DNA from 3 places in the Pseudactinotalea sp. Z1732 genome. Region 1 is predicted to be linked to each of the others. Evidence: riboswitches for the same ligand, from Rfam matches in the RefSeq annotation. Region 1 holds a riboswitch; each other region holds the start of a gene.
The links. Region 1 has a riboswitch for S-adenosylmethionine ahead of ACPL7H_RS13645 (methylenetetrahydrofolate reductase). Riboswitches for the same ligand answer to the same signal wherever they lie in the genome.
Positions count from the first base shown of each region.

Region 2: another riboswitch for S-adenosylmethionine. It lies ahead of ACPL7H_RS09095 (O-succinylhomoserine sulfhydrylase); the one in region 1 lies ahead of ACPL7H_RS13645 (methylenetetrahydrofolate reductase).
Region 3: another riboswitch for S-adenosylmethionine. It lies ahead of ACPL7H_RS04490 (hypothetical protein); the one in region 1 lies ahead of ACPL7H_RS13645 (methylenetetrahydrofolate reductase).

Region 1 covers NZ_JBMPQC010000007.1:104,387-108,708, reverse strand. Annotated here, with positions in the region: gene metE (5-methyltetrahydropteroyltriglutamate--homocysteine S-methyltransferase) at 1-1,466, opposite strand, end outside; gene ACPL7H_RS13645 (methylenetetrahydrofolate reductase) at 1,543-2,463, opposite strand; SAM riboswitch class I at 2,522-2,622, opposite strand; gene ACPL7H_RS13640 (MarR family winged helix-turn-helix transcriptional regulator) at 2,774-3,292, shown strand; gene icmF (fused isobutyryl-CoA mutase/GTPase IcmF) at 3,346-4,322, shown strand, end outside.
Region 2 covers NZ_JBMPQC010000003.1:396,998-401,319, forward strand. Annotated here, with positions in the region: gene upp (uracil phosphoribosyltransferase) at 1-346, shown strand, start outside; gene ACPL7H_RS09095 (O-succinylhomoserine sulfhydrylase) at 427-1,650, opposite strand; SAM riboswitch class I at 1,656-1,746, opposite strand; gene ACPL7H_RS09100 (NAD(P)H-dependent glycerol-3-phosphate dehydrogenase) at 1,960-3,021, opposite strand; gene ACPL7H_RS09105 (alpha/beta fold hydrolase) at 3,144-4,169, shown strand; gene ACPL7H_RS09110 (hypothetical protein) at 4,237-4,322, shown strand, end outside.
Region 3 covers NZ_JBMPQC010000002.1:139,025-143,346, forward strand. Annotated here, with positions in the region: gene obgE (GTPase ObgE) at 1-831, shown strand, start outside; gene proB (glutamate 5-kinase) at 926-2,071, shown strand; SAM riboswitch class IV at 2,218-2,331, shown strand; gene ACPL7H_RS04490 (hypothetical protein) at 2,617-3,621, shown strand; partial or broken gene ACPL7H_RS04495 (cytidine deaminase family protein) at 3,784-3,939, opposite strand; gene ACPL7H_RS04500 (hypothetical protein) at 3,902-4,171, shown strand; gene ACPL7H_RS04505 (glutamate-5-semialdehyde dehydrogenase) at 4,168-4,322, shown strand, end outside.

The DNA of each region.
Region 1 (4,322 bases):
AGCGCGATCACCCGGTCGATCTCGGCGCGCATCGCCGCCAGGTACTCCTCTCCGGTGATGTCGCCGCGTCGTGCCTTCGCCCGGGCGCGCCGCACCTCGGCGGTCTGCGGGAACGACCCGATCGTCGTCGTCGGCAACTCCGGTAGGTCCAGCGCCGCCCGCTGGGCGGCCTGCCGGGTGGGGTAGTCGCTGCGCGCGAAGTCGGCCTTCGACAGCCGGCCCGTGCGCTCACGCACCACGGGCACCGTGACCCCCTCGGCGCCGGCCCGATTGGCCCGCACCGCGCGGGAGGCCTCGAACGCGTCGGCGGCCCGCTCGGGCCCGGCCGCCAGGGCCCGGACCTCACCGACCTTCTCATCGGCGAACGCCAGCCAGGACCGCAGCTGCGCGGGCAGCTGGGGTTCATCGGCCACGGTGTGCGGCACGTGGAACAGCGAGGTGGAGGTGGACACCGCCACGGTGGCCTCGGGCCCGGCAGCGCCGCGCAGGGCGGTGAGTTTCTCGTGGGCGGCGTCCAGGTCGGTGCGCCACACGTTGTGCCCATCGACCAGCCCGGCCACCAGGGTCACCCCGGACAGGTCCGCACCCGCCACGTCGTCGGGGACGTCCCCGCGCACCAGGTCCAGTCCGATCGCCTCCACCCCGCTTCGGGCCAACGGGGTGAACGCGCTGCCCAGCCGGTGGTAGGGCGCGGCCACGAACAGCGCCGGTCGCTCACTCGCCCCGGCCAGGGTGGTGTAGACCCGGGAGACCAGTTCGCCGAGTTCGGCCCGGGAGATCGGCCAGGTGTCGGAGACCAGCCCCGGCTCGTCCAGCTGCACCCAGGGAGCACCGGCCTCGGCGAAGGCGGCCAGCCACCGGGCGTACACCGCGGTCAGGTCATCGATACGGTCCAGCGGGCTGAAGCCGTCCGGGGCCGCCTCACTGGCCTTGGACAGCAGCAGGAACGTGATCGGACCCACCAGCACCGGGCGGGTGATCACGCCGTCCTCGGCGGCCTCGGTGAACGCTGCCACGCTGGGGGTCTCAACCAGATCGAAGGCGGTCTCCGGGCCGATCTCGGGCACCAGGTAGTGATAGTTGGAGTCGAACCACTTGGTCATCTCCAGCGGTGCCCGGTCACCCTCCCCGCGGGCCACGGTGAAGTAGCCGGCCAGGTCCAGCGATCCGTTCTGATCGCGCAGGTCGTCGAACCGCGCCGGGATCGCCCCCACCTGTGCGGCCACCGAGAGCACCTGGTCATAGAAGGTGAAGTCGGAGGGGATCGAGGCGTCCTGGGCGTCCAGACCCAGGCCACGCAGGCGGGTGCGCAGATCCGCACGCAGCGCGCGTGCGGATGCGGTCAGTTCGGCGGCGTCGGTGCGGCCGGCCCAGAAGGACTCCACGGCTCGTTTGAGTTCGCGATCCGGGCCGATCCGGGGGTAGCCCAGGATGGTGGCGGCGGGGAACGGGGTGTGCTGTGTCATGAGACTTCCTGTTCGGGTGCGGTTGAAGATCAAGCCGACGACGGCGGGGCCGGGTGGGGGCGCTCCTCGCCGGGGCTCAGGCCAGGGTGGGAACCGGGCGCAGCCCGGACCCGTAGAGCAGGTCCAGTGCCGGCGTGGCGGTGTTGAAGGTGTACACGTGCAGGCCGGGTGCCCCGAGGGCGAGGATGTCGTTGACCAGCGAGCGGGTGGCCTGCAGACCCAGCCGGTAGGCCTCCTGCTTGGAGGCAGCTCCATCCAGCGTGTCCAATAGACCCTCGGGGGGGCGTACGCCGGTGAGTTGGTGCAGCTTGCGCAGCCGGCGCGGGTCGGTCAACGGGATCACCCCCGGCAGGATCGGGATGTGCACCCCGGCCGAGCGGGCCTGTTCCAGCAGCGCGGCGTAGTGCCCGGCGTCGTAGAAGATCTGGGTGATCGCGAAGTCGGCACCGGCCTCCTGCTTCTCCACCAGGGCGGCGATGTCACGCGGGTCGACCACCGGGTTACCGGTCTTGTCGCGCAGTGCGCCGGGATAGGTCGCCACCGAGATGCTCAGCGGGTTCACCTGCCCGGTGGTGGCACCGGCATCGCCGAACCGTTCGGCCTCGATGGACCGCAGCAGGCGCACCAGTTGGCTGGAGCGGGTCAGCCCCTGCGGGTGCGGCTCCCAGTCCGGTTCGCCCGCGGGCGGGTCCCCGCGCAGGGCGAGGAAGTCGCGCACCCCCTCGTCGAGCAGGTCCTCGATCACCCCGCGCAGTTCCCCCGCGGAGGCCCCCACACAGGTCAGGTGGGCGATCGGGGTGACCTCGGTCTCGGTGACGACCCGCCGGATCAACTCCCGTGAGGTCTCCCGGGTGGAGCCGGACGCGCCGTAGGTGATGGAGAAGAAGTCCGGTTGGGCCGCGGCCAGTTCCGCGAGGGTGCGCACCAGGGCGCGCTCGCCCTTCTCCGAGCGCGGGGGGTAGAGCTCGAAGGAGATGGTCGGTCGGTCGGAGGGCACACGAAGAAGGCTAGCCGTGCTCATCGGATGCGCCCGTCGGGGGATGCCTGCATGAAGAACTCCATCGGTCCTGGCGTGAGCACCCTTCCCGCGGGAGGCTTCCGTTGGGGGTTGCTGCGGCGTCGTGGAGCCAGGTCTCTCGGCCGCTCTGGATGGTCGGTAGCCAGACTACGGGCCTGCTGCCGGGCAGGCACAAGAGTAAAGTCCGCCCGTCTCATCCCCTGAGATTCCGGTCTGGCTGGCGCCGTGACGCTCGTGAGGTGTCCGCAACGCCCCGGGACGCACTCGGCTTGCGCCGTAGGGTGGTCGCGTGCGCGCCGACCGGGACCCGATCCATCAGGCCCATCAACAGTGGGTCCGGCACGGCTGGGCTGAAGCCGCCGACGGCATGGCCCTGGTCACCTCGATCGTGCGGGTCAACCAGTTGCTGGCCGAGCGCATCGATTCGGTCCTGCGCCCGATGGAGTTGACCTTCGCCCGGTACGAGGTGCTCCGGTTACTGTCGTTCGCCGCCGGAGGGGAGATGGCGATGTCCCGGATGGGCTCCTTGCTGCAGGTGCACCCGACCAGCGTGACCAGCCTGGTCGAGCGGCTGGTGCGGCAGGGCTACGTGGAGCGGGTGCGCAGCAACTCCGACGGCCGGGTCGTGCTGGCCTCCCTGACCGTTACCGGGAGGACGGCCGTGGAGGAGGCGACCAGCGCGCTCAACGCCGAGGTCTTCATCCGACCCGGTCTGCCGCCCGAACAGGTTCGGGAACTGACGAAGTTGCTGGGCCTGATGCGCGCCGACGGCGGCGATCAGGTGCAGCCACCCCCTATCGAGGAATAGTTGGATGTCCTAGTATCTGGAGTAGTCGCACCCGACGGTGAGCCGAGGACGCCATGACCGAACAAGCACGACCCCTGCATGTGCCGGAGCACCCGGTCCGCGTCGTCACCGCTGCCAGCCTGTTCGACGGGCACGACGCCTCGATCAACATCATGCGCCGGATCATGCAGTCCCAGGGCGCCGAGGTGGTGCACCTGGGCCACAACCGGTCGGTGCAGGAGGTCGCCGAAGCCGCACTGGAGGAGGACGTCCAGGCCGTTGCCGTCTCCTCCTACCAGGGCGGGCACGTGGAGTACTTCGAGTACCTCGTCGACCAGCTCGCCGAACGCGGCGCCGGCCACATCAAGGTGGTCGGCGGCGGGGGCGGCGTGATCGTGCCCGAGGAGATCACTCGGCTACGCGAATCGGGAGTGACGATCTTCTCCCCCGAGGACGGTCAACGACTCGGACTGCCGGGGATGGTCAACCAGGTCATCGAACAGGCCGACGTCGACCTGTGGGAACTCGGCGGAGCCGACGTCCACGCCGTCCTGGCCGGGGACCGGACGGCGCTGGCCCGGGCGGTCACCGGCGCCGAACTGGGGCGCATCAGCGAGGCCGACCGAGGCCGGTACGTCGAGGCCGCCGGGCGGCGCACCGTCCCGGTGCTCGGGATCACCGGCACCGGCGGTTCGGGCAAGTCGTCCCTGACCGATGAGGTGCTGCGCCGCTTCCGGGTGGACCAGGGCGACCGGTTACGCATCGCGGTGCTGGCCATCGACCCCACGCGGCGTAAGGGCGGTGGTGCGCTGCTGGCCGACCGGATCCGGATGAACGCCCTGGGCGGTGAGCAGACCTACTTCCGGTCCATGGCGACCCGCGGGGACAGCGAGGTGCCCGAGGCGGTCCCGGCCGTCCTCGACATCCTCAAAGCGGCGGGTTTCGACCTCATCATCGTCGAGACCCCCGGGATCGGGCAGGGTGACGCGGGCATCGTTCCGCTGGCCGATGTGTCCCTGTATGTGATGACGCCGGAGTTCGGAGCGGCCAG
Region 2 (4,322 bases), on a different contig from region 1:
GTTCCTGGGCCTGCAGCGCGATGAGGACACCCTGGAGGCGATCACCTACGCCAACCGGCTGCCCGATGACCTCACCGGGCGGCAGTGCTTCGTGCTGGATCCGATGCTGGCGACCGGCGGCACCCTGGTGGCCTCGATCGAGTACCTGTTCGAACGCGGTGCCCGCGACGTGACCGCAATCTGTCTGCTCGCCGCACCCGAAGGGCTCGGCGCGGTGGAGGAGGCTGTGGGAGACCGCGCGGACGTGACGATCGTGACCGCCGCGGTGGACGAGGGCCTGAACGAGAAGGCCTACATCGTGCCCGGCCTGGGCGACGCCGGCGACCGCCTCTACGGCGTCGTCTGACCCGGGAGCCCGCTGACTTCGCGGCATCCACCGTGATCGCGCGCCACCTCGAACCCGAGATCAGGGCATCTGCCGCGACGTCAGCGCAGGGCCTGGTCGAGGTCGGCGCGCAGATCGGGCACGTCCTCCAGGCCCACCGACAGCCGCACGGTGGCAGGGGTGACTCCGATCGCGGCCTGACCGGCCGCACCCAGTTTGCGATGCGTCGTCGTGGACGGATGGGTGGCCATCGACTTCACATCGCCCAGGTTGTTGGACAGGTCCACGATCCGCAGGGCGTCCAGGACCGCGAAGGTGCGCTCCTTGACCCGCTCGGCAGCACCGGCGCCATCGGTGGCCACATCGAAGGTGACCACGGTCCCACCGCCGCTCATCTGCTCCTTGGCCAACACCTGCTGGGGGTGGGAGTCCAGGAGCGGGTACCGCACCGAGGCCACCCCGGGATGCCCCTCCAGCCATGTCGCCAACTCCCACGCCGCGGCGCTCTGGGCCCGCACCCGCAGGGCGAGCGTCTCCAAGCCCTTCAGGAGCACCCAGGCATTGAACGGGCTGAGGGTGGGCCCGGTGTTGCGAATGAAGTCCTGCACCGGGCCGCAGATGATCTCGCGCGGGCCCAGCACCGCCCCGCCCATCACCCGGCCCTGCCCGTCGATGTGCTTGGTAGCCGAGTACACGATGAGGTCGGCGCCGAGTTCCAGCGGCCGCTGCAGCACCGGGGTGGCGAACACGTTGTCCACGATCACCAGCGCACCGGCGCGGTGGGCCAGCCGTGAAACCGCAGCGATGTCGACCAGGTCCATCATCGGGTTCGAGGGGGTCTCGAACAGCACCAGGTCAGCCGGGGTGGCCAGGGCCCGCTCCCAGTCCTCGATCCGGTGGGCGTCGACGTAGTCGGTGCTGACCCCCCACTGGCCCATGATCTGGTCCAGCACCACGAAGGTGGACCCGAACAGCGCCCTGCCGGCCACGATCCGCCCGCCCTGTTCCACCAGCGGGGCGATCGCGGCGAACAGCGCGGACATCCCGCTGGCGGTGGCGTAGCAGGCCTCCGCTCGCTCCAGCAGGCGCATCCGCTCCTCGAATGCGGCAACGGTGGGGTTGGAGTAGCGGGAGTAGGTGAAGATGTCGAGTTCACCTGCGAAGGCCGCCTCGGCGTCGGCGGCCCGTTCGTAGGCGTAGCCCTGGGTGAGGAACATCGGCTCGGCGATCTCGCCGAACTCGGTGCGCTGCTGGCCCCCGCGCACGCCCACGGTGGCCGGTCCCACACCCTCGGGCAGGGAACATCGAGGTTGTGGATCGCTCATGGCTGCCTCCATCGTTCCTGGCGGTAGCACCGTCCGCGTCCGCGGGGGTTGCTGCAGCGTCGTCGAGCCAGATCTCTCGGCTGCTCTGGATGGTCCTGCGCCAGGCTACGTCCCGGCACCGGGCGGGCCGACGTCGATTCCGGTCCGTCCCACACTGCAAGACGTCCGTAGTGGACGACGACCGCAGTGCACGACGCCGGCGACGCAGGACGCCGCCAGTGCACGACGCCTGCTGCACGCCAGCCCAGCGGCGCACGTCAACCGGCAGCGCACGCCAGTCCGCAGCGCACGCCAGCCCGCGGCTGCGCGTCAGCGCATCCCGCCGAAGAAGTCCTCGAACGGCATCTCCAGGGGCTCATCGTTGGCGATGATCCCGTACAGGTGGCGCAGCAGCGGGAACTCCTGCGCACCGATCACCTCGCGCTCGGTGAGCTTCTCGATCGCCGCCCCGATCACCTCGATCGCGGCCACCCCCTCCAAGGTGACGCCCTTCATGTGCTGGTCGCGCACCTCCGAGAACGGCACCCCCGATCCCACGTAGCGACCGGCCCGCACGTTGCGTCCCCCCATCGAGGTGACGAACATGTCTCCCACACCGGCAAGGCCGGTGGTGGTCTCCCGGTCTCCGCCGAGTAGTTCGATGAACCGCAGCATCTCCCTGGTGCCCTGGGCGAAGACCGCGGCTCCGTAGTTGTACCGGCGGTATTGCGCGGCGCCCTTGCCGGCGGCGTCGAGCAGCCCCTCCATGAACCCGGCCGCGAAGGCGTAGACGTTCTTGGTGGCGGCGCCGACCTCATGCCCGATGAAGTCGGTGGACGTCCACACGTGATAGGAGTCGGTGCGGAACATGCGCGCCAAGGAGTCCAGGGACTCCTGATCGGTTCCGGTGAGCACTACGGCGGTGTCGTGCTCCACCGCGACCTCCCCGGCGATGGAGGGTCCCACGATCGCCGACCACGTCACCTGTCCGGACAACTCGGCGCCCACCTGCTCCATCAGCACCTCGGGGAGGATGCGCAGGTTCCCCGCCTCATCGGCGTCCATGCCCTTGGTGATCGAGAGCACCCGCATCCCGGGCCGCAGCAGAGCGCTCAGTTGCTGTCCGGCCCAGGCCACCCCGAAGGAGTTCACCCCGCTGATGGCCACCTCGGCCCCCTCGAACGCCTCCCGCGCCTGCTCCAACTGGAAGGTCGTGACCCCCTCCGGTAACGCGATCTCCAGGTGCGGGTGCACTCCGGTGCGCTGGATGGAGTCGATGATCTCGGTGTCCAGGTGGGTGCCCACCAGGTGGACCCGATGCCCGTTGCGGGTCAGCGGCACGGTCAGGGCGGAGGCCATGATGCCGGCCCCCAGGATCGCGACAGCACTCATGCGTTATGTCCTCCTCGGGTTTCACTGCGGCACTCGTCGACACCGCGTCCGCGTGCGGGCTCACCTCGACTGGAACCAGCGTACTCACCACCCGCCCGCGGCTCCGGTGTGAGGATGGGATGGTGAGCACCTCTCCCGATCCCACGCACCCGGCCGACGACGACGGCGCCTCCCGTGATGGGGGCACCTGGGCGCCCGACGTCCTCGGAGAACCCTGGCGGGCGCGCACGCTCAGCCTGCGTCCCGACAGCCGCGGAACCCCGGTTGCCACCCTGGTGCGCCACCGGGCGGGGCCACCGGAGCGTCGCCGTCACCCTGAGGCGGCGGTGCTGTATCTGCACGGGTTCGCCGATTACTTCTTCCAGTCCGAGCACGGGGCTGCCTGGGCCGCGCGTGGTTATCACTTCTACGCCCTTGACCTGCGGGACCACGGCCGCTCCATCCGAGACGGGCGCCGGCCCGGCTGGTCCAGCGGGATTAAGGTGCACGCCGAGGAGATCACCGCCGCGGTGCGTATCATCCGCGCCACCGGGGTGCGTCAGGTGGTGCTGGTGGGCCACTCCACCGGCGGTCTGATGGCCGCGCTGTACGCCGACCGCAACCCCGCCCTGATCGACGCGGTGGTGCTGAACAGTCCGTGGTTCGACCTCAACCGGCCGGCACCGGCGCGCCGCCTCCTGCGGCCGCTGGTGACGATCCTGGGCCGGGTCGCCCCGGACCTGGTGGTCAGCACCCTGGGTGAGGCCTACGGGCGCAGCGTGCACGCCGAATCCGATGGCGAGTTCGACTACAACCTTGACTGGAAGCCGCTCGCGGCCTTCCCGGTGCGCGCCGGTTGGCTCGCCTCGGTGGTCCGGGCGCAGCACCGGGTGCGGCGCGGTCTGGACATCACCGCGCCGGTGCTGGTGTGCACCAGCGGCGCCTCCGGACATCCCACGCGCCCGAGCACCGAAGACCTGGCCGGCACCGATGCGGTGCTGGGGGTGGAGGACATGACACGCTCCGCCCCGCTCCTGGGCGCGCATGTGCGGGTGCACCAGTTCGAGGGCGGTCGGCACGACCTGGCGTTGTCCGCCGAACCCGTCCGGACCGAGTACACCCAAGCCGTCCTGGACTGGGCCGGCGATCAACTCCGCCGGCCACGCTGAGCCCGCTCAACTCCGCAACTGCCGGTGCGTGACGGTTGGCGCCCCGTGCGTCGCTAGAGTCACCCGCATGGCCCAGCACGCCGATCCCTGCATAGATCGCTCGGCGCCCCACACCCGCGCCACGGTGCTGCTCGGCCTCGACCTGCTGCGCAA
Region 3 (4,322 bases), on a different contig from region 1:
GCCTCCCAGGGCAGGGGCTTGGGCCTGGAGTTCCTGCGACACATCGAGCGGTGTGCCGTGATCGTCCATGTGCTGGACTGCGCCACCCTGGAGCCGAACCGGGACCCGATCAGCGATCTGGACGCGATCGAGGCGGAACTGGATGCCTACAGTGCCGACGTCGGAATCGAAGGTGGCCGGGTGCCGCTGGCGCAGCGCCCCCGGTTGGTGGTGCTGAACAAGGTGGACGTGCCCGAGGCCCAGGACCTGGCCGATCTGGTGCGGCCCGACCTGGAGGCCCGTGGCCTGGAGGTGTTCGAGGTCTCCGCGGTAGCGCGCAAGGGCCTTCGGCCGCTGTCCTTCAGACTGGCCGAGATCGTGCAACAGGCCCGCGATGCCGCCCCACCGCCGGAGCCAACCCCGACGGTGCTGCGCCCCCGCGCGGTGGACGAAACCGGGTTCGCTGTCACCCGGCGCAGGAGTGACCACGAGTACTTTCTGATCACCGGAACCAAACCAGAGCGTTGGGTGCGCCAGACCGACTTCGCCAACGATGAGGCCGTGGGTTACCTCGCCGACCGGCTGGCCCGCCTGGGAGTGGAGGAGGCGCTGTTCGAAGCGGGCGCCACCCCGGGTGCGGAGGTCGTGATCGGTGACGGCCCCGAGGGCGTGGTCTTCGACTGGGAGCCGACCATGATGACCGGCCCCGAACTCCTGGGCGCTCGCGGCTCCGACGTGCGTCTGGAGGAGCGGCAGCGGCCTACTCGGGCGGAGAAACGCGAGGAGTTCCACAACCGGATGGACGCCAAGGCTGCCGCTCGCGAGGAGTTGTGGATCGACCGGGAGCAGTGAGGTCACCTCATCGGCGCGCACCGAACGGGGCCCGGGGCGCCCAGTACATGGACGGTCCCGTCCGAATCGTGATCGGGTGCGCCACAATGGTGCCGTGACCAAGACCGTGACGGACCGGCGTGAACTGGGGGACCCCGGTCGCGCCCGACGAGTCGTGGTCAAGATCGGCTCCTCCTCGCTCACCGACGCGGCTGGGCGGCTGGATGTACACAAGCTCACCGCGCTCGTCGAGGTCCTGGCCGGTCGCCGAGCCGCGGGTGGGCAGGTGGTGCTGGTCTCCTCCGGGGCCATCGCCTCAGCGCTGGGCGTCCTCGGGCTCAGCGGCCGGCCCCGGGACCTGGCAACCGCCCAGGCCGCGGCCAGCGTCGGGCAAGGGCTCTTGATGGCGCACTACACGCGCGCGTTCGGTGCCCACGGGCTCACCGTCGGCCAGGTGCTGCTCACCGTGGAGGACGTGGTGCGCCGGGCACATCACCGCAACGTCCAGCGCAACGTCGAACGACTGCTGGCGCTGGGAGTGGTGCCGGTGATCAACGAGAACGACGCCGTGGCCACCCAGGAGATCAAGTTCGGTGACAATGACCGGCTGGCCGCTCTGGTCTCGCACCTGTCCAAAGCCGACGCCCTGGTGCTGCTCACCGACGTCGACGCCCTGTACGATCGCTCGCCCCGGCTGCCCGGTGCCCGGCGGATCGCACGCGTGCGGGACCGACGAGACCTGGAGGGCATCGAGGTCACCGCACGAGGCGGGGCGGTGGGCACCGGGGGCATGGTCTCGAAGTTGGAGTCCGCCGCGATCGCCTCCGGCGCCGGGATCCCGGTGGTGGTGACCGCGGCACACAATGCCGGGGCCGTGTTGTCCGGTGAGGACGTGGGCACCTGGTTCGAGCCGGCCCGACGGCGCACCAATGCCCGGCGGCTGTGGCTGGCCCACGCCGCGCACACCGGAGGTTCGATCAGCGTCGACGAGGGTGCGGTGCAGGCGATCACTGCCGGGAAGAAGTCGCTGCTGGCGGCCGGCGTGGTGGACGTGACGGGGGAGTTCGACGCCGGCGACCCGATCGACGTGCTGGATCCAGCCGGCCGGGTGGTGGCTCGAGGCTTGGCCTCCTACAGCGCTGAGGAACTCCCTGCGCGTCTGGGCCGCACCTCGGTGCAGATGCGGGAGCAGTTCGGCCCGGATAGTGCCCGCGCGGTGGTGCACCGGGATGACCTGGTGGTGCTGGACCGCACCGACTGAGGCCGGCGAGGCGGTCGCATCAGCCGACGGCGCGCTCCGGCGTCTCGGACTGGGACCGCGTCGTGGCGACCGAATGCGCAGCCCTTAGGTAGTTGACACGGCAAGATAGTTGACACGGCAACTATCCGACTCATAGGTTGATCCCAGGTTCAGAGCGTCAGCGCCAAGTCCCGGCTTGCTGACCGGCAACCCCCCGCGCGGCGGGGTGCTCCGGGAGATGACCTGGCCGCGGGCCACATGGCCCCCGGCAAGCGCATCACCGCTCCCCGCGGTGCAGACAGAAGGATGAAGACAGCGATGCACACCGACAGGACCCTTGCGTACCAGCGACGCCACGTCTCCTGTGTGATGTGTGCGATGTGTTGCTGCTTCATGTCGGCCTGAGCCGACACCTCAACCGGCAGCCTCGGGCCCTCTGACGGCCCCTCGGCGCCACCCCTCAGCCGGTCGGTGCGCACCTGAGCCCGATGCGTGACACACCGGGCGTGCGACCCGCGCTGAGGCAGCAATGTTGAGCCCTTTCTTGCACCGAGAGTGAGCACCCCATGTCTGCTGTACCTGCATCTGTGAACGAGACCGCGTCCCTGGTCGGATTGGATCTGTCCAATGCCGGCGCGCCCCGGGACTGGCAGCGCGAGCGCAACGCCGAGACCGAGCAATTCATCATGGGCCGCCTGGCCGGCCTGGCCTCCCTCGCCGACCGGGGCGGGGTGGACCTGATCTCGCTGGATGAGACATTCCGGCTCGGTGGTAAGCGGCGCCGGGACGCCTGGCTGGACGGGGCGCTGGCTACCTCCCGCCTTGCCCGGCACACCACCCGGGCCGCCCTGGTGGCCACAGTTCCGCTGGGCATCACGCGCCCCGAACACGTCGCTGGTGCCATCGCCTCGGTGCACCGGGCCAGTGCCCAGCGCGCGGGCTGGCAGCTCGAGCAGGGCGCCACCGCCCAGGGCACCGGTGCGCGCACGGTGGATGCGGTGCTGGACGCGCCGGTGGCCGCCCCCCGCAAGCGCACCGTGGATGATGTGGTTCGCGAACCGGTCCGTCCACTGGTGGTGGTACCGGTGCGCAACGGTGTGGACGCCGAGCTGGCTGCGGCGCGCGCTGACGTGGCACGGCTGTCGGTGGCAACCCTGGAGGAGGCCCGTGCCGCCCGGGCTGCGATCCGTGAAGCGGCAATCGAGTGGGGCCGGGCACCCGGTGACGTCAAGGTGTTGGTCGATGTGCACACGGTGATCTCCGCCGATCGGGCCAGCGCACAGGCACGCTGGGACCTGCTGTCCTCACTGGAATTGCCTTCCGGGCTGCCGGCTCTGCGCACCATCGGGACCGCCGAGGACCTCGCCACGCTCTGGAACGCGTGGGTCCGGGCCGGCGGAGCCGACGGGTTCACCGTGGTGCCGGCCTCGGTACCCACCGATGTGGTGGCTCTGGCCCAGGACCTGCTGCCGGCGCTGACCGAACTCGGGCTGCGTACGCCGGCGACGGCTCCGGTCACGCCCGCGGCGACGCCTGCTCGCTCCCGGCGTGCCCCGGTGCGGGTGCGATGAGCCGTCCTTCTCAGGCGGTCCGGCCGGCCAGTCGTTCTCGGGCAACAGGTCGCGTAGCGGTGCCGAGCGCCCCGGGCCGAGGATCACCTGGGTGTCGATGTTCGCCGGGTCGATCTGTCGGATGAACTCGCGGCAGCGTCCGCACGGTGAGACCACGTGCAGGGTGCCGGCCTCATCGCGCCACACTGCCACGATCTGGGCGATACGGAACTCTCCGGCCGTCACCATCGCGGCGATAGCGGCGTGTTCGGCGCAGAAGCCGGTTCCGCACGGGGTGTCGATGCACACCCCTGAGTACCGCGCTCCGGCGGCCGTCACCAGGGTGGCTGCGACATCACCCGACTTCCGGTCCTCCGCCTCGCTGGGGTTCAGGTATTCCTGGGCCGAAGCGATCAGGGAGGAGAACGACGCGGTGTCCATAGGCACGATCCTAGAGGGAACCGGTGTGGCAGCCCTCGCCGGTTCCCGTGGCGGACGGGCCCGGATCGACGGCCGCAGCGCACCGGCCGCGGCCTGGGAGCGCGGCGGCGGCGTAGGCTTGGCTGCATGACTCAGACGACGGCGCAGCCCGCTGCGGACGTGACGGCGCAGGTGCAGCAGGTGGCCACCGACGCGAAGGTGGCCGCCCGCGACCTGGCGCGGGCCACCCGGGCCACCAAGGACGCCGCGCTGCACCGGATGGCCGATGCGTTGGTGGGTGC